DNA from 4 places in the Hoeflea prorocentri genome. Region 2 is predicted to be linked to each of the others. Evidence: riboswitches for the same ligand, from Rfam matches in the RefSeq annotation. Region 2 holds a riboswitch; each other region holds the start of a gene.

Region 1 (5,036 bases), 2.7 Mb from region 2:
CGCCGGTGACAAATGAAACACCCCAATCGAGGGTGACGAAACCCTTCAGCCAGATGAAAAACTGCTCGATCAGACTGTGATCAAGCCCCCAGGCCTGACGGTAGGCGGCGACCAGCTCGTCGCCGGCGTGAACATTCATGCGATTTGCAAAAATATCGACCGGATCGCCGGGAATGAGGCGAATCAACACAAAGCTCACGGCAACCGCAGCCAGCCATGACACAAGGGCCATGAATGCCATCCGCATTGCCGCAAGCCAGCTCATCGCTCAGGCTCCCTGTCTATGGTTGCGACACAAAAAGATCCGGACGGATGACGTAGTAGTCCGACCCCCAAGGCTGATAATCCGCCAACCGGCCGGACAGGCCGACATGCCATTGCGGCGTAACGAGGAACGAGACCGGGGCACCATCCGCAATCAGTTCCTGCGCCTTTTTTGCCAACGCAATCCGCTCATTGGAATCCTCTGCCTTGCGCAGCGCGTCAACAACATCGTCATAGGTCGCACTGGACCAGCCCGTGTAATTGCGTGCGGCATCTGTTTCGAAGAAGAGAGAAAGAAACAGGCCAGGATCACCCGAAGGAGCGGTATGCTGCGCCCAAAGGAACAGGTCGAACTCGCCGCTGTCCGCGACATTGCTCGGGGATTCGGTCACCTGCGTTGTCACTGCAATGCCCAGATCCGCGAGAGCCGCACGGATTACCGGTTGGAAGGTCACGAGATCGGGGCGCTGCGGATAGGCCCACAAAACGAGGTCCAGATTTTTGCCATCCTTGGAGCGCAAGCCATCATCACCCATAATCCAGCCGGCCTCATCAAGCAGGCGTGCCGATAGGTCGGGATCGTAGGCAAGTGTCCCCTCGGCAGCAAACGGGTAGCCAGCGGCGAAAGCGCCTGTCGCCGGTGTGCCCGCTCGCGCGGCGGTTACCAGATGGTTCCTGTTAATAGCAGCGTCGATCGCCCGGCGGACCCGAACGTCTCCCAGTGTCGGCGTGCGCGTGTTCATCCACATCATGTACTGGTAAGCGACCGGGAAAGATCTTACCGACCGGTCTTTGCTGCCATCAAACATCGAGATGGTTTCAACAGGCAGATTGAAGGCAAGGTCCAACTCGCCGGATGCAAATGCAAGCGCCATAGACTGACCATCAGCGATCCGCCGGATCGTAACATCCGGCCGCTGCCCGTGTCCTTCATAGTGCCTATTCGGCACCATCTCGATCGCGGAGCCGGTTTCGAAGCTTTCCACGGCAAATGGACCGGTAAAGATGGGATCGCCGCTGGTCTCCATGTAAACCGGGAAGGCCCACTCGGCGAGAATGGATGGAAGGATCGCCGTTGGCTGCTCGGTTGTCACGTTCAGCGTATCGTTGTCCACCGCTTCGAAAATCAACCGGCCCGCTGTCGCGCGTGCCGACGCGTTGGCCTCACCGGTGCGGTTGAGAGCGGCCGCGACCAGCTTGGCTGTAACGGGCGTTCCATCGGAGAAAAAGCGTTCGGGCGACAGTTCAATCATCCAGGAGCCATCCGCATTTTTTGTCGCGGACGCGGCGAGATTAGGAATGACCTCTCCATCGCGCGATACGGAGAAAAGCTGTTCGGCAATACCATGGGATACGAGCGCCCAGCCGGTTGAACCATCGGCAGGATCAAGACCTGATGCAAGGAACGTCTGGCCGACAGTCACGTTTTCAGCCGCCGCGGAAGCAATCACACCTGCCAGGGCAAACGCAGCTGCAAGGCCTGCAGCCGACAGGGCGTTGCGGCATCTGTCAAAGGTTTGCTGATCCCGGTTCAATTGGTTTTTCGCAATAAGCATCAAAGTATGTCCTTGTCGATTGCAGGAAGAATGGTGAAATCAGGGTCGATTGGGTCGCCATCAAGGTTGAGGGGCGGAATGCGGCCAAGAATGCCGGCGCGCAAGGCTTCTGGACGATCGGCGCGCTCGACGAAACCATTGGTTGTCGTGGCATACTTTTCGGCCAGTTCGAGGATCGCCTCGGCATCGGTTTGCGGGTGAAGATCGCCGAATACGAGCGTGTATTTGGATGGCCCCGACAGCGCGACAACGCAAGGACGCTTGCACTGGCTCATGCAACGCACGCCACGAAACGACATGCCGAGCCCGGCGGCGGCGCTGCCGGAAAATTGTGAATGGAGTGTCTTGGCCAGGCGATAACCCGGCCGCTGGTTATCCGGGCCGGAGAACGCTGCCTGCCGGCAACGGGTACAGACCGACAAGCTCGCCAATTTCTTGTTTTGCACAGATCATCATCCCCCGAGGAAGCGGCGGGTACCGAAGGGAGAGATGAAGGCCGGATTTGTTACGCCCGGCAAATGTCAGCGAAATTTTCGATGTCATCACTACGACCTCCCCGGGGGCACCCCGCCCGAGTTTAAGTTGAGCGATGGCAGGTCTCCTGACTCGCGGGTCTATGCCTGTCAGCACCTTCCCAGGATGGAGACTACACACCATACCCAGTGGTTTTCGCTGATAGGCTCTCCGCTTACAGTTGCGGGGGCAGTCACGGAATTGGCACCTGATGGTTACACCGCACCGTGTTCCCTTTTCATCCAGCTAGCCGTAAGGATTCGCCGGAACCATCTGGGCGGCAGTCTTATCGTGTTGGTGATAGCTGTCAACATCGCGACGGGACAATGCGCAAAGAGAAACGCGCTTGGCTTTGAGGTTATTTGCGCTTGTTCCCGGTCGCCTCCTTGTCTAAGCGTCTGTGCATGCAAGGACACAAAAAATATATCGTTTCAACCACCATCAACGCACCAACCGAGGCGATCCGGCGCTTTGATGCCATGAAGGACTGGACGTTGATCGTGGTGGGCGACCGGAAAACGCCGACCGACTACCGGCTGGACAACGGGCGATACCTGTCACCTTCGGATCAGGAAAAACTCGCACCGGAGCTTTCGGAGCTGATTGGCTGGAACTGCATCCAGCGCCGAAATCTCGGCTTTGTGCTGGCGCTGGATGAAGGCGCCGATATCATTGCGACGGTCGATGATGACAACATACCCTATGAGAACTGGGGCAGCGAACTGCTTGTCGGCACGACGGCGACAATGAAGTCATTTATCGTCGATGGCGATTGTTTTGACCCGGTCGGCGCGACGGAACACAGGCACCTTTGGCATCGCGGCTTTCCCCTTCAACTGCTTAGAACCCGAGACTATTCAAATTTCGAAGACCGACAGGTCCATGTCGATATTCAGGCCGATTTCTGGGATGGCGACCCGGATATCGATGCGGTCTGCCGCATGGAACACGCTCCGGATGTAACTTTCGATACGGGCAGCTTTCCTTTCACATCCGACACGGTCAGCCCCTTCAATTCACAAAATACTTTCCTGACCTCCGAAGCACTTCGGCGCTACTTCATGGTGCCTTTTGCCGGCAGGATGGACGATATCTGGGCCGCCTATCATCTGCTTCACCTCGGCTACAAAGTCGCCTATGCGCAGGCCTCGGTTCGCCAGGACAGAAACGTGCAGGACCTGACCGGCAATCTGGTCAACGAGTTTGTCGGCTACGAAAACAACGCGAAGATGGTGCAAGCGATCAATTCCGGAAGTTACGACATCAGTGCCTACTGGCCGCAACGGGCCCTTAGAGCCTATGAAGCCTATATGCGCAGGGTGGATGCATGATTTCGATCGTCATTGTGGGCCGCAACGACAATTACGGCGGCGATTTCGAGGATCGGCTGTTTTCGACCAGCCTCTACAATCTTAAAGCGCTGGAGGCCCGGGGCGTTGAGGCGGAGCTGGTATTCGTCGAGTGGAACCCGCTTCCCGGAAGGCCGTTATTGTCAGAAAAGCTGCTGTCCACCATCGACAAGGCGCGCTGCATTGTTGTCGACGCATCCATCCACCGGCTGATCAGCGAAAACCGGCACATCAAGCTGTTTGAATATCACGCCAAGAATGCCGGAGCCGCCAGAGCCAGAGGATCATGGCTGCTGCTGACAAATCCCGACAATTACTTCGGCGACGATGTCCTGGAGTTCCTGCAAAAGGGCAACTTCGAAACGCGCATGTTGTACAGGGCCGGCTGGATCGACATCGAGGATGCATCTTCGCTTAACGACCCATCCCTGTCCGACAACCATGCCAGCGATATCGAGCCCTATTGCATGGCGTCAGGAGATTTCATCTTTTGCTCCAGATCGCTCTTTCACGAGATTGGCGGTTTCCGCGAGGATTTGACCTTCAGCAACACGCACAAGGATGCCATATTCTGTACAGCGGCGTTTGAACACACCGCACCCGTCCAAAAGATCGGCAACACCTATCATCTCAGCCACGGCCGGCCCGGGCAAAACATCCGCCGCGTCGACTTTGACTGGCGGAAGGTCGACCGGCAGCCGCAGGATTCATTCGGCCTGACCGGAGACGATATCATCACGACACAGAACGACAGGCTGACGACCTTGACCCTGCCTGATCATCTGCAGCGCGCCGCGATGGAGCGAACTCTTCCCGAGCCCGTCGTTCCCCAAGCTTACCGGCCGCCGCAACCGTCAGTCTTTCGCCATCCGCGCAAAACGCTCAAACGTCTTCTCGGCTTGCGCTAAAAAAACAGACGGTGCTTTGTCACCACAAAAAAGCCGCTGCCAAAATGGCAGCGGCAGGTCCCCCACCCCGGCTAAGGTCGATCAGAAGTGATAGGCAACACCGGCACGGACATTGTGAATGTCGGTAGTAATACCGGCCGGCGCACCGACATCCTGGAACGTATCGTTGAAATTCATGTAGAGGTATTCAGCCCGGGCACTGATGTTCTGCGTGACCATATATTCAAGGCCACCGCCGACCGTCCAGCCGGTTTCAAGGCCAGGATTGCCCGGGCCGGCAAAGGACGACTTGAAATCCATAAGCGCCAGGCCGCCCGTGGCATAGATGTGAAACCGGTTCATGGCATAACCGAGCCGTCCGCGAACGGTTCCGAAACTGGACAACTCCCAGTCAAAGCCGTCGAAACTGCCGAAAGCCGCATTGTAGTCGCCCTCGACGCCAACAA
Region 2 (5,036 bases):
TTGCCACCGAGATCGCGGCGATAGCGGTGTGCCCGCCGCCGATAATGTCCCGCGCCCTTGCTGCGGTCTGCCGGCTTTCATCCTCCGCGGCCTGTACGAGCTCCGCCACTGCAGACGAAATGGCCGCCGACTGAATGCGTATGTCGCCAAGTGCGGCTTGCGCCGTCTCGGCCTGCTGCAACTGAGTGCGCTTGAGCTCGAAGATATTGTCTGTCCCAAGGCCGGATCCCGTCAGGATTGATATGTTTTGCTGCAATACCGTTCGGTCAATGGTTGCGGGAACGAGGGGAAGGGTCCTCTCAAGCCGCTCGGAAACGGCGCGAAACCGCTCCGCCATGGGCGTCAGAAGAGCGAGATCGGATGTGTCGGCCACCTCCCGCAAAATACCAACCGCCAGATTGCCGTCCGCCTGCAGCGTCAGGAGATGCAGAAGCGACATCACGCCCGTGTCGATCAGTTCCGACAGGTCCTGTCCATTGCTGCCCGACCCGCCGGTGGCGCTCTGCTCACCCTCGATCACAACCTCGAAGACGGCGTCGTCTATCAACGGTTCCAATGCGTCGAGAAGGGCGGTGTGGGTCTTGTCGAGAACGGCGCTGCGTTCGTTGATGGATGCCGCCCGGTTGAGCTGGTCCTCCACGGCCCGGTCGGCAATTTCGATCTGCCGGGCGATATTGTCCGCCGCTTCCGACAGGCGCGCGGCAGCAGAGAGAGCGACCTGCTCATGCGTCCATTGGCTGACGAGATCGCGCAGGCGGGAACCGTCACCGTCCAGCCTGTCGCGCCGCCGTACGCGCTCGTTCTGTGTTCGGCTGGCGGTGATCGTCGGCGCGAAGGCCGTGATATCGGCTCCGACATCGGCGATTTGTGTTGCCAGAGTGATTTCAGGAATACTGTGTTCGGTTATCTCGACAACCGTGTGCTCGATCTGCTCAAAGATCAGCCAGGCGACAGCGCCCACAAGGGCAGTCATCGCTGTCATAGCGATAAACGCGAGGGAGAGTTGCGGCTTTATGCCGAAGCGCGTCGCCGGCATACCGGCAAGCGCATCCGTTGTCCCGGCATTGTCACTCATAATCCGGCATCCAGGGCGACAAAGCTGCCGTCTTCGCCGATCGCCGTCAGGAAGACGCGGTCGGAGCCCTGATTGTCACCTGGGCCGAATTCCAGAACCATGCCATCTATGTCGAATGTGGCAGGCGATTTGAAGAGATCGAGAAAAGCGCTTCGTGTCGGCTGCGGTCCGAGCCGGCGCAGCGCCTCGGCAACCAGCCTTCCGGCGATATAACCTTCAAGCGTGACAAAACCTGCCTCGGCCTGCGGATTGGCTGCAGTCAGCGCGTCGAGGAAGTTTTTGGCAAGGGGGAGGGTACGGTCGTCAAACAGCGGTACGACTTGCGAAACGACGACCGCATGATCATTCGGATGGAGTTCCGCGGCCAGCGCCTTGCTGCCGACAAAAGACAGCGCCGCGAATGTCGGCTCGAAGCCGATTTGTGCAGCCGTCTTGATGAATACAGCGGCGGGCTCGTATGGCCCGACAATGATGACGGCTTCCGGTTGTGAACGGCGGATAGAAAGCAGCGCGCGCTTGACGGCGGTAGTGTTGCGCCGGAACGTTTCTTCCGAAACCGGCGCCATATCCCGCCGCTTCAGCGCCTCGCGCACCCCATTCAGCCCGACCCGCCCGAACGTGTCGTCCTGGTAGAGGACGGCGATGCGGCTCATATGCTCGCTACCGGTCAGATATCCGATCAGCGCTTCAGCCTCCTGAGCGTAGGAGGCGCGCAGGTTGATGGCAGTGATAAGGGCGGGATCACGCAGGAACGAGGCGCCGGTAAAGGGCGCAACGAAGGGAATGCCCGCCTTCTCCGAAAGCGGGTGGGCGGCGCGCGATGTCGGCGTGCCGACCTCTCCGATCAGTGCGAAGACCGCGTCGTCGTCGATCAGCTTTTTCGTGTTGGCGATTGCCTGTTCCGGCTCATAGCCGTCATCATACCCGATAAGCCGGATATGTCGGCCATGAATGCCGCCCGACCGGTTGACCGCTTTGAAGGCGGCGTTCAGTCCGTCCCGGAACGCGGTTCCGAGCGAGGCGGCCGGGCCGTTGAAGGCCGCCGATTGGCCGAGAACGATCCGGTCTGAATGAACGCCGGTTTCCGCCCGGCTGTCTGCGGAGGAAACAAAGCCGATCGAGAGTGCTGCAAGCAGGATGCGAAATGGACCGCGCAGAACGTCCCTCCGGTCGATGAGGCGGAAGGTCGAGCCTGTGACGAACCGCCGGTTGAGTCGCCGGTTCATATTAAGCCCGCATGTGCGAATAATGGCAAGCGCCCTTGATTTCAGGCATTCGGTGGCTTCCGGGACAAGGCTCCGGAAGCCGGTTGTATGGAGGATCAGGCGTGAGCGCTGTAGAGACGTCGGTTGAAAAGCCGGCTGTCCTTCAGATTATCCCAGTTCTTGGCGATGGCGAGAATGCCAAGGTCAAGCACCGGCTCAAGGATGATCACGCTCATATAGGCGATACCGAAGGTTCCGATCTGCGCCAGGTTCTCCGCTCCGAAGCCGCCGCCGTAGAAAGCCCAGAAGGCGACCCAGACAACGATGCCGCCCTGATAGGTGGTCGAAAGCGCGAGCGCCTGTTTGTAGGAAACGTCTTTGTAAGCCGTGTGCGACGGAATGATCTTCCTGGCCAGAAGGCTGACGGCAAAGAGAGGCAAGACCAGCGTCGTCAGGTTCATGCCGTATTGCGGCAGGTCGAATGGCGCGAAGAAAACGCCCTGCGCCAGAAGGCCGAGGGCAAGGCCGATCGCTGCCGGGCCGGCGCCGAAGACCAGGTAGAGTGTTGCGCCGAGAATAAAGTGAACCTCCGAAACCCCGACGGGGAAATGCGGGAAGATCTCAAAGAAGCTGAAGACCAGCACGGTCGTCGCCACGCTGCGTATGGCCAGCGCCGCTACGCCTCCATTGGACTTTACGTCGTCAAAGGCCATTTTCAGCATCAGGCCGCCTGCGCCGGCGGCGGTGGCGTAGCTCAAGGCCAGTTTGGCGCCGTCAACGACGCCCGGTTCAATATGCATGGTCTTTCCTTTCCTGCACCCTTCGTGCATTGCCGACGCAGCTGTGCTGCGCCTGTTCAGGTTATTCGGGCAGGTCTCCTGACTCGCGCTTCATCGCCTGGACTTCCGCCTTCCCGGGCTTCCCCAGTGGCATAGTGGAAGCGGCTCGCGCTCACAGTTGCGAGGGCAGTCACGGATCAGGCCCGCATTTGGTCGTCCCTACCGTGTTCCCATTTAATCCGGCGGGCTTTGCCCGCCTGGAACCCGAATGCCGATTGTTACAGCCACATCCGAGGCCGGGCAATGCCGTTTGCGACCTCGATGGTGAATATTTACGGCGTGTCGGGCAGGAAATAGGTGACGCGGGCCGGATGGAAGAAATCTTGGGCGTTGCCGGCGATTTGGTCTCATTCCACCATGAATTTCGAACTGAAGGGCAGGCTCGCGGCACCTATGGCTTTGGGGGAGACTTCCAGTGAGCCGGCAATGGCACGAATGCCATCCATCCGGTCTTCCAGCCGTTTTGATATTTTCTCGCAAATATCTTTGGGCGCATAAGATGACAGTACGATTGTGGTTACAGGCACAAACTGAGATAGCGCGGTCATGGACTGCTCGAGTTGTGAAACGCATGTGTCGAACCAGTCGGCCTCGACTGTTCCGAAATCTGGCCACAGGGCGCCTCTCTCCCAAAGCGCGCTGGTGTCTAAGCCGTTTTCCTCAAGACGTTTCTGAAGATAGAGCAGCCCGACGTCGTGGCTCTGGATGGCGTTGCTGTTGAATATCTGGTGATTGAGAACCAGCCGATTGTGAAGTCGAGCCCCCAGATAGCAGAACAGGTAATCTGTCAAGGGCTTGGCTGCGCCAAATAAGCTCTCGCCGCCGGCCGCTGCCGATATGTCGTTTTGAACGTAGACTTCAACACCTAAATCAGCCTCGATCTCGGAACCCAGAGTTTCATATCTTTCCGCGGCTCCATAAGGCGCCAGGTTCAACTCGTATCGATCTTCAGGAATAGCCAATCCAACGCCTGCAATCCTTTCGCGATTGCTGGGAAGCGCCTGAATGGCTGCACGGACCGTTTCCAGGAATTGCGTGTGGTTGCTGCCTTCCGTCCTGGAAGAGTTGGGAATTGTGGTGTGGAACTTCACAGCCCCGACGAAATCGATCAGCACAACGTCAGTTTGCCGATGGCCCAGACTTATGCCGACGGAATAGGCACCTTTCGCATTCAGCGACAAGGGAATAGCCGGTGGGCCGACACGGCCTTTCTGCGCTTTTCCCTTTTTGACGAGGCCTTCTTGCTCGAGAGATCTGACGATAACAGAGACAGTTTGCGCAGATAGCCCTGTCCTTTGGCCAATTTCCATTCGCGATATGCCGTCATTCTGCAACAAGAGTGACAGGACAAGCCGTTCGTTATAACTGCGAACACTGATCGAGTTCAGACCACTGGAGCGGTCAGCGATACGCAATGGATTTGGAGGAGCGAACCGCATATCAGGCAAAATACACCTCCTGAACCGCATGTGGTCTCGTTATTGTCCGCATCTCAGCCATTGTCGACCCACCCGATTGCCACAATTTCCTGCGCCATGGAAACGCCGAGAGCCTTGTGTGCGTTGCCGCTTAGATGGAACCCGTCCTCAGGATCACATTCGATAATGGAACCTGCATCAAAATAGTGCACCTCAAGCGAGTCGGCCATGATCTCAAATTCAAGGGCCAGCCTGTGGCTCTTTTCCTGCGCGCCGGCGAAAATCGAACTCCACTCCTTGATATCGTCTTGCATCGGAGGAGGTGCAACGATCATGATCTCGGGAACATTGCCGCCGGGTCCCGGCGCCAACTCCTTGATGTCATGAATAAGACAACCCATTCCCATAGCCACCTCGGACGGCGGCTGCCCAAAGCGGGCCTTCAGGTCGTTTGTTCCGAGCATAACAACAACAACATCGAGTGGCGCGTGACTCATCA
Region 3 (5,036 bases), 760 kb from region 2:
GGGCGGCGATCAGGCCGACCACGCAGGCGACAGCGGCAAAACCGACAATAGCCAGCCCGACGGTCGCCATGACGACGATGATCAGGGCGGCAATGCCGAGCCCGACAACTGCAACAATGATTGCGCGAAGATTTGCCATCGTATTACCTCCCGCTTTCTCAAATTCGGCGAACCGCAAAACAGCCGGCAGCCGTGTAAACCCGCTGGAGATCGGGTCTGCTTCCATTCAATTGGTCATTGAACGGTACAGTTTCAACCGCCGCCGCCTTACAATTCGTAAAGGATGCAGCTCCAAAACCGTCGGAGCTCACAACACAGCCTTGCGATGCGGCCCGGCGAAAGGCATTAAGACGCCATGAAAAAAACAGGCATACATCACCGCCAAAAACAGACCCGCCGCTCGGTCCTTTACATACCCGCCAACAATGAACGGGCCATGGAAAAGGCTACCGGGCTCGATTGCGATACAATTATCGTCGATCTTGAAGATTCCATCGCACCTGATGAAAAACCGGCAGCGCGCAATGCGCTCGAGGACCGTCTTTCAAGGACCGGGCCGCCAGGCAAGGAATGGATCATCCGGATCAACGCCCTTTCAAGCAAATGGGGTCATGACGACATTGTCGAGGCTGCGCGTCTGCGCCCCGACGCCATCCTGCTGCCAAAGGTCAACGGTGCAGCCGACATTGACCAGGCCGAGGCGGCGCTGCGGGACGTTGGGGCTGAACCGGCCATCGGGCTCTGGGCAATGATCGAAACACCGCGCGGTATCGCAAACGTTCTCACCACAGCCGACACCGCGCATCGGCCCGGCGGCCGCCTCGATTGTCTGGTGATCGGATCCAATGATCTGTCCAAGGAAACGGACATCCCCCTTCCGGACGGAAGACAATTTATGACACCCTGGCTTATGCAGGTGGTGCTTGCCGCCAAAGCCGCCGGCGTCGATGTGCTCGACGGCGTTTATAATGATTTTCACGACGAGGCCGGTTTTCTTGCCGAATGCGCCGAAGGCCACCTGATGGGCTTCGACGGAAAAACCCTTATCCATCCAAGCCAGATCGGCGGTGCCAATGAGGCATTCGGAGCTGGCAAGGACGCACTTGCGCAGGCAAAAGCGATCGTGGAAGCGTTTTCCCTGCCCGAAAACGCCGGCAAAGGGGTGATAAAGATCGACGGGCGCATGGTAGAGCGCCTGCATCTGGAACAGGCCGAGGCGCTTTTGGCAAAAGCCGGCATCCGGTAACCTGACACGAATTGGAGCTGCACGATGAAACTCTACAGATTGCTGACCGGGCCAGACGATGCCAGTTTCTGCCATAAGGTCAGCGAAGCTTTGTCACAGGGATGGGAGCTCCATGGTGATCCAGCCTACGGTTTCAACAATGAATCCGGGCGCATGCAATGCGCCCAGGCCGTCATCAAGCATGTCTCCGGAAAAACCTACAGCCCGGACATGAAACTCTCCGAGCAATAAGCCCGGTTTTATATCAGGGTTGCCGCCTGCGCCTGCGCCGGTTCGGTGAAACCGGTATTTGCGATGCCTCGATGGCCTGCCTCAGATAATCGCAAAACAGCTGAACATCGGGTGACATGGCAGGGCCCGCATCCACGACGCGCAGCGCATATCGCGCCGCTTTGTCGATCGCTGCGCCCGTTGGAAGGTCGAGCATCCACTGGATCAGCGCTTCCTCGGCAGAAAGCGGCCGATACGACCGGTCCTTGCGCAACGCGACGATGTTGGTTCCGTCAGGCCGGCCAATCCTGCGGACGATACGGCCAATGTCACTATCTTGTACGGGAAACATCGCTCACCCTCCCATTCGGCCGGGTGAAGGACATCTGTGAAGATCGTCTGTTTGTTTGATGTGGTTCACATGTCTCTCCTCAAAAGGCAGAGACGGGGCATAAGAAAGCGCAGGTGCCGGCCAGGACCGGGCTCGCCGCTCTTCCGGGGCACCCCGCCCGGCTTGCAGTTCACGTAAAGGCAGGTCTCCTGGCTTGCGGGTCATCACCGTCTCCTGCCTTCCCGGCTGTCAAGGCCAGTGGCTTTTGGGAGAGGCTCGCCGCTTACAGTTGCGGGGGCAGCGCCGGATTTGCACCGGCTTCCCTCTTGGCTTTGCCAAACTTGCGCTTATCAGCGCGAATCGCGGCAAAGAACCTTTACCCAAGCAGCTTACCGCGAATCTGTTCAACAGACAGCCGCTACAGCGACGCTTTTCGTCGCAAGCTGTGGTTCAGCGGTAAAAGCGCCTGAGCAGGATGGGTGTCAGATACATCGGAACCTGATAGCAGCCGATAAACAGCAGCAACGGCTCCATGACGCCAGCCGGCAAGGCTGCCAGGAACAGCGCAATGTTGCGATTACCGGCACACACCGCGATTCCAGCGCTTTGATCCGGCAAGGGTCGCTTCAAAATGAGATAGACGCTTGCCTGCAGTCCGAAATTGGCAACAAAGGCAATAAAGAGGTTAAACGCCAGTCCGCCGGGGTTGTTCTCCAGGGCCGGACGAACGGCGGCCATCAGCCCGACAACCATGATAGCCATGGTGAGCGCTGCCAATCCATCGATGGCGCCAAGACCCGCCGGACCGGGATTTTTCAAAAAGAACCCTCGAATGACAAAGGCAATGGCCGTTGCAATGCCGATGATGAGAAGCAACCGCAGAGCCGCACCCAAAACGCTTTTGCCGGCAACCAGGTCCGGCATCATCCAGAAAACCGGGATCGTGGTCAGGGGAAGCAGCGCCGTACCTGCGATCAACAGCCGTAACGAAGGCGCGCTGTCCTTGCCAAGCAGGATAGCCAGGCTCGGACTTCCGGAAATCGGCGAAGCCGCGAGCATCAGCGCCAATCCGAAAGCCAGCGGGCTCCGCCAGTCCGTTGCAATCAGCACTAGAACAAAAATGATCGGCAAGGCCAGTTGCAGGGCCAGAACAAAGTAGAGAGACTGGCCGATATCCCGTGTCGCGCCAAAAGCCTGCCGGGGCCCGACACGCAAAGCGGAGAAGAACAACAGCAGCGCCACGGCTATCGGAAGCTGCTTTTCCATGAAGGCGGCAATGCCTGGCAACGCGACACCGGCGACCAACCCAAGGACAAGGAGCCAGCGCCCGTGGCGCGCGGCAAACTGCAGAACGGAAAGTACCGGGGTCACGTCAGCCCCCGCAGAACCAGCAGAATTCCGGCCATCCCGGCAACGCCGAGCAACCATGGTCGATACCAGCGCAAGAACCGCAGTCTGAAGAAACGGGCGACCCAAAGGCCTGCGAACATGGGCGGCAACATGGCCAGCGCCAGCGCGGCATCGCGCCATCCTGCCCAACCGGCCCAGTAAAGGCCCGCAAGTGAAATGCCGCAGCCGATGGCAAAGAAGGCCGCAAGGGTGGCGCGTGCCGCATCGGGCTCGCGTCCCTGATAGACAAGGGCCAGCGGCGGCGCGCCAACAGACGTGATCGTTCCCATCGCTCCGGATATGAAACCCATCGATCCCAGCGAGCCCCAGTTGAAAGGCAGGGATCGCCCGGCGGCCGACAGCCCCACCGCGACAAGAACCATTGCGCCAAACAGCAGACTGAAACCGGATGCAGTCGAGACGATCAACAACAGGACGAGACCCAACACCGCGCCGATAAGCCGCCCTCCCGTCGCCACCGCAACCTCGTTCCAGCGAATATGCGCCCGCTCAGCCAGGGCGCCCCAGGCTGCCGTCAACATACCAAGAAAAAGAGTCGGTGCAGGCACCAGCTCGGGATTGAGCAATGCCAAAAGCGGGGCGACGGTCAGACCAAATCCCATTCCCAGGCCCGACTGGACAATCGAGCCGGCCATAACGATCAACCCGACCGCTGCGATAAACGTAAGCGGCAGATCAAGGGTATATACATCGGCGCCCACAACACCTGCCTTCCGGATTGCGCGTCAATCAGGTCCAACGGCAATACGCCTTGCATGGGGCCGATGCAAGCGTGCGACAACAGGGGCCCGGCAGACCTTATGGATAACGGTCCGGGCCTTTCGGCTCCTGATCCCGTTCCACCCTGCGGTAGTAGTCGGCCAGCGTCCGGCCGCGTTCCGGCCGGAAGATTTCACCGGTTTCGCGGATCTTGTCCATCCGATCGAGCCGGAATGTCCTGAAATCGGATCTGAGCTCACACCAGGCCGCAAGTGTCCACACCTTGCCCCAGAACCAAAGGCCGAGCGGACGGATACGCCGTGCCGTAGCTGCGCCCTCGGCATCCCGGTACTCCACATCCAGCACTTGCCTGCGGTCGGCGGCCCTTTCAAGCAAGTCGAAGCGGTGGCGATCCTCATCCGGCATCATGAAATCCGGGGCGTGAATTTCCGTCTGTTGAATCCGGTTGCGCTCGCCATCGGGCAGGACGGCCTCGATCTTGACCAGCGCCTCTTCGGCAGCCCGCGCCACCGCGGCGCCACCCCAAGCCCGCGCCATGCGCGCGCCGGTGACAAGAGCGACAATTTCGTCGCGCGAAAACATCAGCGGCGGCAGATCAAAACCCTCGCGCATGATGTAACCAACGCCAGCCTCCCCATCAATCGGGACCCCCGTTGATTGCAGGTCGGCGATATCGCGGTAGATGGTACGCTCGGAAACCTCCAATCGCTCAGCAAGAGAGGCGGCGGTAACCAGACGGCCACCCCGCAGATACTGAACAATCTGGAACAATCGGTCTGCACGACGCATGTCATGGCCCCCGCACTGTCAGGAGTGCGCCCGGGCCGCTCATGGCCCGAACACACGGCTCAACCTTATCGCCAGGCCCGGTCAGTTGAACAGCCCGATGCTGTTTCCATCCGGATCGAGACAATAGACAAAGCGTCCGGAATCGATGGTCACGATATCCGAAACAACCTTTCCACCGTTCTCGACAACACGGTCCATGGCTGATTCAAGCTTCTCCTGCACGGCAAGGTGAACAGTGCTTCCCTTGCCCGCAACACCCGGGTTTCCGGCATATATGTGGCCGGCCACGCCAGTGGCGGGCTCCTTGTTCGGGAAGATACCGATGGTCTG
Region 4 (5,036 bases), 2.6 Mb from region 2:
CAGTCGGTTATCCGGCCGAATAGGTCCTGATCCATGCGGTCGCCGAGGCCACCAGACTGCGATTTGAAGCTTCATTTTTGCGCGCATTGTCGGCAACGCCGTTCCATGCAATGTGCACGCCGTCATTCTTGTTGAAAATATACAACATCGCCAAATTCCTTAGTTGAGGTTACAGCGCACAGGGGTGCTGTTATCGCCCATATAGTTGTGAAGCGAGTGCATTGGAATATCTAAATCCGTCACTGGATATTCTCTCTGCGCCTTCGCTGAACACACGTGACGCACATGCACGTGCAGCAAGCTTTCGGGTTTGAAATTGGCGCTAGGCAGTCGCCGGCATCGGTGATACTCAGACCGGCCATGACACGGGCACTTATGCTTCAGGGAACCGGATCGGATGTCGGCAAGACAGTGCTTGTCGCCGGCCTGTGCCGCCTCGCTGCCAACCGGGGCCTGAAGGTTCGGCCCTTCAAGCCGCAAAACATGTCAAACAATGCCGCCGTTGCCGACGATGGCGGAGAAATCGGCCGCGCACAGTGGCTGCAGGCGCTTGCCTGCCGGGTCGAGCCTTCCGTGCATATGAACCCGGTTTTGCTCAAGCCACAGTCGGAATGCGGTTCGCAAGTGGTGGTTCATGGCAAGGTCCGGGGCCAGGCGCGGGGCCGCGATTATCAGCAACTGAAGCGCGGCCTTCTCGAAGCCGTCATGCAAAGCTGGGATGCCGTCCGGCGCGATGCCGACCTCGTCATCGTCGAGGGTGCGGGCTCTCCTGCGGAAATCAACCTGCGCGCCAATGATATCGCCAATATGGGTTTTGCGACGGCGGCCAATGTGCCGGTCGTCCTTGTGGGCGATATCGACAGGGGCGGGGTCATAGCTTCACTGGTGGGCACCCACCGGATCCTCGCAGACGAGGACCGGAACATGATCCGCGGTTACCTCATCAACAAGTTTCGCGGTGACGTTTCGCTTTTTGAAGACGGCATCGCACGCATCGGCGAGTTTACCGGATGGCCCTGTTTCGGAGTCATTCCGTGGCTGGAAGAAGCCGGGCGTCTTCCGGCCGAGGATTCCGTGGTGCTGGAACGCATGGCGCGGGGCAAGGGGACAGCTCTGAAAGTCGCTGTTCCCGTGCTTGACCGTATCGCCAATTTTGACGATCTCGATCCGCTACAAGCCGAAGCCGATGTGGATGTGGTTATGGTGCGCGGCGGCGACGACCTGCCAGAGGATGCCGGGCTTGTCGTCATTCCGGGATCGAAATCCACCATTTCCGATCTTGCTGCCTTTCGTCGCAACGGCTGGGATATGCAGCTTAAAGACCATATTCGCCGTGGCGGCCATGTCGTCGGTATTTGCGGTGGATTGCAGATGCTCGGCCGTAAGGTCTTTGATCCGGAAGGCATCGAAGGTCCTGATGGCGAAGCCGATGGCCTCGGCCTTCTTGATATTGAAACTGTGCTGGAACCTGAGAAAACGGTTCGCAATGTCAAGGCGCATAGCGCGATCTTCGACGCCGCGATGTCGGGGTACGAAATTCATCTTGGCCGGACCGAAGGGCCTGATTGCAACCGTCCCTTCTGTTTTATCGATGGGCGTCCGGACGGCGCCATATCGGGCGATGGACGGGTCGGCGGAACATATCTTCACGGTCTCTTTGGCGCGGATGCATTTCGCCGCCGGTTTCTTTCAGGCTTCGGTATTGCTGCTGACGGACTGGATTACCGGGCGCATGTGGACGAGGCGCTTGATGCAATCGCAACGCGTCTGGACAGTCTGATCGGACCACACTTGCCCGGCTTTAAAGAGCTTTCTTAACAATCCGCTAACTCTCTTTCATAAACCGGTGTTTGTCTTTTCACGCTATTGTGTAGGTAGTTTGCGCGACCGAAATGAAAATCGGCTCGCGTCCATACCTATCTAAGGTGTGGAAACAGCTGACCCGGACTGACCGGTGAAGCAGGTGAATGATTGTTGCATTGCCTTTGGGCTGGCACTCGCTTTGCTGCAGGTGCAGATCTGTTGTGATCATCCCAAAGGCAGGTCCGGGCGACAAAGCCGGACGAGATGGTGTATCGCTTTTGTGGAGATCAGGGTGACTAACCCGGGTTTGACTTTATTTGGTGTCGTAAAAAGCAGACTGCGCGCGGTCGTTGCCCGCTCGCTGTTGCTTCTGGTCGGAATCGTCATTCTGGCGCAGGGCGTCAACGCCCATTTCATGCCGCCGCTCACCGGTCCGGATTTGCTGGCCGACATCATACTTTGCCTTAAGATCACGCTGGTTGTTGCTGTTCCCTTTGTTCTTTATGTCGTCACGCTTCAGACACGTGCGGATATGCTGGCTGAACATTTTCGCATGCTTTCAAGAACGGATGCGCTGACAGGCCTTTTGAACCGACGCGCTTTTGTCGAATCCCAAAAAATGTCGAAGGATCAAGGAAGGAGAAAAGGACATTCAAAACGGGCTGACAGCAGGGCGCTGCTGGTAATCGACCTTGATCATTTCAAGCAGGTCAACGATCAATTCGGACATGATGCCGGTGATGCCATCCTGGTTCAGGTGGCCGATCTGTTCCGCATCAATCTGCGGGCCGACGACGTTGTCGCGCGGCTGGGCGGTGAAGAATTTGCCGTGGCCTTGCAACGCGGAACCGTCCAGGAGACATGGAATGTCGCACAGCGCCTGCGCCAGGCGGTTGAACGCAATGTGTTCATCTACGGTGAAAACGAAATCCGGCTGACAATCAGCGTCGGCGTCGTTCGCTATGAGGGCGGCAAGTGTTTCGAAACCGCGCTGCGACAGGCCGATCTGCTGACCTATAAATCCAAGAAGGACGGGCGCAACCGCGTCAGCTATGTCGACAACAAGTCAGGACTGGCCGCTGCCGCATAGAGGGGACATGTCCTTTCGGTCCTAAACATTCCATTCAAAGACCGGCTTTAGAGCGCGAAGTACGTCAGTGCTGATTGACACCCCTGTCCAACTGCGCCTATCACTCCTAGTGCGAATGGTCCGCAATGGCATAAAGCCAGGAGGATCAAAGGGAATGCGACGGGCGGACCCAAACCGGGCGCTTAAATCGCAGCCGACCCCGCGACTGTAGAGCGGATTGGCAATCCCTGCCGGAGAATGAAGGTGATCCGAATAGTCGGAGCATGTGGGTTTTCCGGTAAGCCACTGGAGTGGCGGCGCGATGAACCGGGTTGGACGCCTCTAGAAATCTGCGAATCGTCCGCCTTCGCGCCGCAAACACTCTGGGAAGGTGAGGGACTGCCGGACCGGCCGATTGGCCGATCAATTCGTGAGCCAGGAGACCTGCCATTCGTAAGGGGCGTTTTTGCCCGCCTGAAAGGGACCTGTTCCCCGGCCGGACACGGAGGTTGCGATGGCTGCACAAAATCTATTACCCGCCATTTTGGTGGTCACTGCGCATAATGTATCGGACGCTCACTGTTTCCCGTATCGATAGCGGGACGCGCGACCATGATTATGCAATCTTCGCCCGCCGCGTCTGCGGCCGGCTGGCTCCTGGCATCTGACTGTCCGCCCGGTGGTTTGACGGCAAAGCGTTTGCGTGGACAGCCATGACCACGCTCGGCCCTGGTGTGACGTTCATTCTCGGCGGTGCCCGCTCCGGTAAATCCGCCTTTGCCGAAGAGCTGGTGATTTCAAGCGGCCTTGAGGCGGTTTATCTGGCGACCGCTCAATCCCTCGACGGTGAAATGGAAGACCGTATCCAACGTCATCGCGATCGGCGCGGTGCTGACTGGAAGACTGTCGAGGAGCCCTTGGAGCTCGTCGCGTCCTTGCGCACGCAAGTGCGTCCAGGTCGCGCTGTTCTGGTTGATTGCCTGACGCTTTGGATAACCAACCTGATGCTCGCTGAGCGCGATATCGCTGCTGAAACACAGACGCTCATCGATCGGCTCAAGGATATCAGCGGTTCGGTTGTTCTGGTTTCCAACGAAGTGGGGCTCGGTATCGTTCCCGAAAACGCCATGGCACGCGCCTTTCGCGATCATGCCGGGCATTTGCATCAACGTGTCGCATCATGTGCGCGCAACGTATTTTTTGTAGCGGCGGGCTTGCCGCTGAAAATGAAGGGTTGAACAATGCAGGGACAGAAAATTCCCGCGACTGTGATTACCGGATTCCTTGGTGCCGGAAAGACCACAATGATCCGCCACCTGCTCAGCAAGGCAGACGGGAGACGCATTGCGCTGATCGTCAACGAGTTCGGCGATCTTGGCGTGGACGGTGATGTGCTGAAGGGATGCGGCGCTGAAAACTGTACGGAAGACGATATTGTCGAGCTGACCAATGGCTGCATCTGCTGCACCGTTGCGGACGACTTCATACCGACGATGGAAAAACTCCTGGACCGGGACGAAAAGCCTGATCACATCGTCATTGAAACCTCCGGTCTCGCCTTGCCCCAGCCTCTGGTCGCCGCCTTTAACTGGCCGGGCATCAAACCGCGTGTCACCGTCGATGGCGTGATCACTGTTGTGGACAGTGCGGCTGTGGCCGATGGCAGGTTCGCCGAGGATCACGAGCGGCTCGATGCGCAACGCAGGGACGACGATGCGCTGGATCACGAAAGCCCGCTTGAAGAACTGTTTGAAGATCAATTGACCGCGGCTGACCTGATTGTCCTCAACAAGGCGGATCTGATTGACGATACACGTCTTGAAGCGGTTCGCAGCGATGTCGCGGTGCGGTCGAAGCGCAGCCCGGCTATGGTCACGGCCAAAGGCGGTGAGGTTCCGCCTGCTGTCCTTCTGGGGCTTGGCATGGAGAGCGAAGCCGATATCGCAAACCGCAAGTCGCATCATGAACGCGCGCATGATGCCGCGCATGAGGCTGGTGAAGATCACCACCACGATCATGACGAGTTTGACAGTTTTGTTGTTGAGGCCGGTGCGATCGCCGATCCGGACCGGTTTATCGAACAACTGAAATCCATCATATCGGATCACGACGTGCTGCGGCTGAAGGGCTTTGCCGATGTGCCGGGCAAGCCGATGCGGCTTGT

What was found. Region 2 has a riboswitch for cobalamin ahead of OQ273_RS16925 (energy-coupling factor ABC transporter permease). Riboswitches for the same ligand answer to the same signal wherever they lie in the genome.
Region 1: linked by a shared signal. The riboswitch ahead of OQ273_RS04335 (DUF1636 domain-containing protein) and the one ahead of OQ273_RS16925 (energy-coupling factor ABC transporter permease) in region 2 are both predicted to bind cobalamin.
Region 3: linked by a shared signal. The riboswitch ahead of OQ273_RS20605 (hypothetical protein) and the one ahead of OQ273_RS16925 (energy-coupling factor ABC transporter permease) in region 2 are both predicted to bind cobalamin.
Region 4: linked by a shared signal. The riboswitch ahead of cobU (bifunctional adenosylcobinamide kinase/adenosylcobinamide-phosphate guanylyltransferase) and the one ahead of OQ273_RS16925 (energy-coupling factor ABC transporter permease) in region 2 are both predicted to bind cobalamin.

Annotation. Positions count from the first base shown of each region.
Region 1 covers NZ_JAPJZI010000001.1:942,237-947,272, reverse strand. The annotation lists gene OQ273_RS04345 (ABC transporter permease) at 1-265, opposite strand, end outside; gene OQ273_RS04340 (ABC transporter substrate-binding protein) at 282-1,820, opposite strand; gene OQ273_RS04335 (DUF1636 domain-containing protein) at 1,820-2,266, opposite strand; cobalamin riboswitch at 2,395-2,622, opposite strand; gene OQ273_RS04330 (hypothetical protein) at 2,738-3,664, shown strand; gene OQ273_RS04325 (hypothetical protein) at 3,661-4,590, shown strand; gene OQ273_RS04320 (outer membrane protein) at 4,672-5,036, opposite strand, start outside.
Region 2 covers NZ_JAPJZI010000001.1:3,612,672-3,617,707, reverse strand. The annotation lists gene OQ273_RS16935 (adenylate/guanylate cyclase domain-containing protein) at 1-1,075, opposite strand, end outside; gene OQ273_RS16930 (ABC transporter substrate-binding protein) at 1,072-2,301, opposite strand; gene OQ273_RS16925 (energy-coupling factor ABC transporter permease) at 2,397-3,080, opposite strand; cobalamin riboswitch at 3,132-3,342, opposite strand; gene OQ273_RS16920 (ROK family transcriptional regulator) at 3,467-4,558, opposite strand; gene OQ273_RS16915 (SGNH/GDSL hydrolase family protein) at 4,612-5,036, opposite strand, start outside.
Region 3 covers NZ_JAPJZI010000001.1:4,372,648-4,377,683, reverse strand. The annotation lists gene OQ273_RS20620 (hypothetical protein) at 1-139, opposite strand, end outside; gene OQ273_RS20615 (HpcH/HpaI aldolase/citrate lyase family protein) at 356-1,246, shown strand; gene OQ273_RS20610 (DUF1737 domain-containing protein) at 1,271-1,477, shown strand; gene OQ273_RS20605 (hypothetical protein) at 1,491-1,808, opposite strand; cobalamin riboswitch at 1,970-2,180, opposite strand; gene OQ273_RS20600 (hypothetical protein) at 2,238-3,158, opposite strand; gene OQ273_RS20595 (sulfite exporter TauE/SafE family protein) at 3,155-3,898, opposite strand; gene OQ273_RS20590 (helix-turn-helix transcriptional regulator) at 3,996-4,706, opposite strand; gene OQ273_RS20585 (VOC family protein) at 4,788-5,036, opposite strand, start outside.
Region 4 covers NZ_JAPJZI010000001.1:1,016,980-1,022,015, forward strand. The annotation lists gene OQ273_RS04660 (hypothetical protein) at 8-148, opposite strand; gene OQ273_RS04665 (cobyric acid synthase) at 361-1,818, shown strand; gene OQ273_RS04670 (GGDEF domain-containing protein) at 2,096-2,893, shown strand; cobalamin riboswitch at 2,993-3,338, shown strand; gene cobU (bifunctional adenosylcobinamide kinase/adenosylcobinamide-phosphate guanylyltransferase) at 3,586-4,110, shown strand; gene cobW (cobalamin biosynthesis protein CobW) at 4,114-5,036, shown strand, end outside.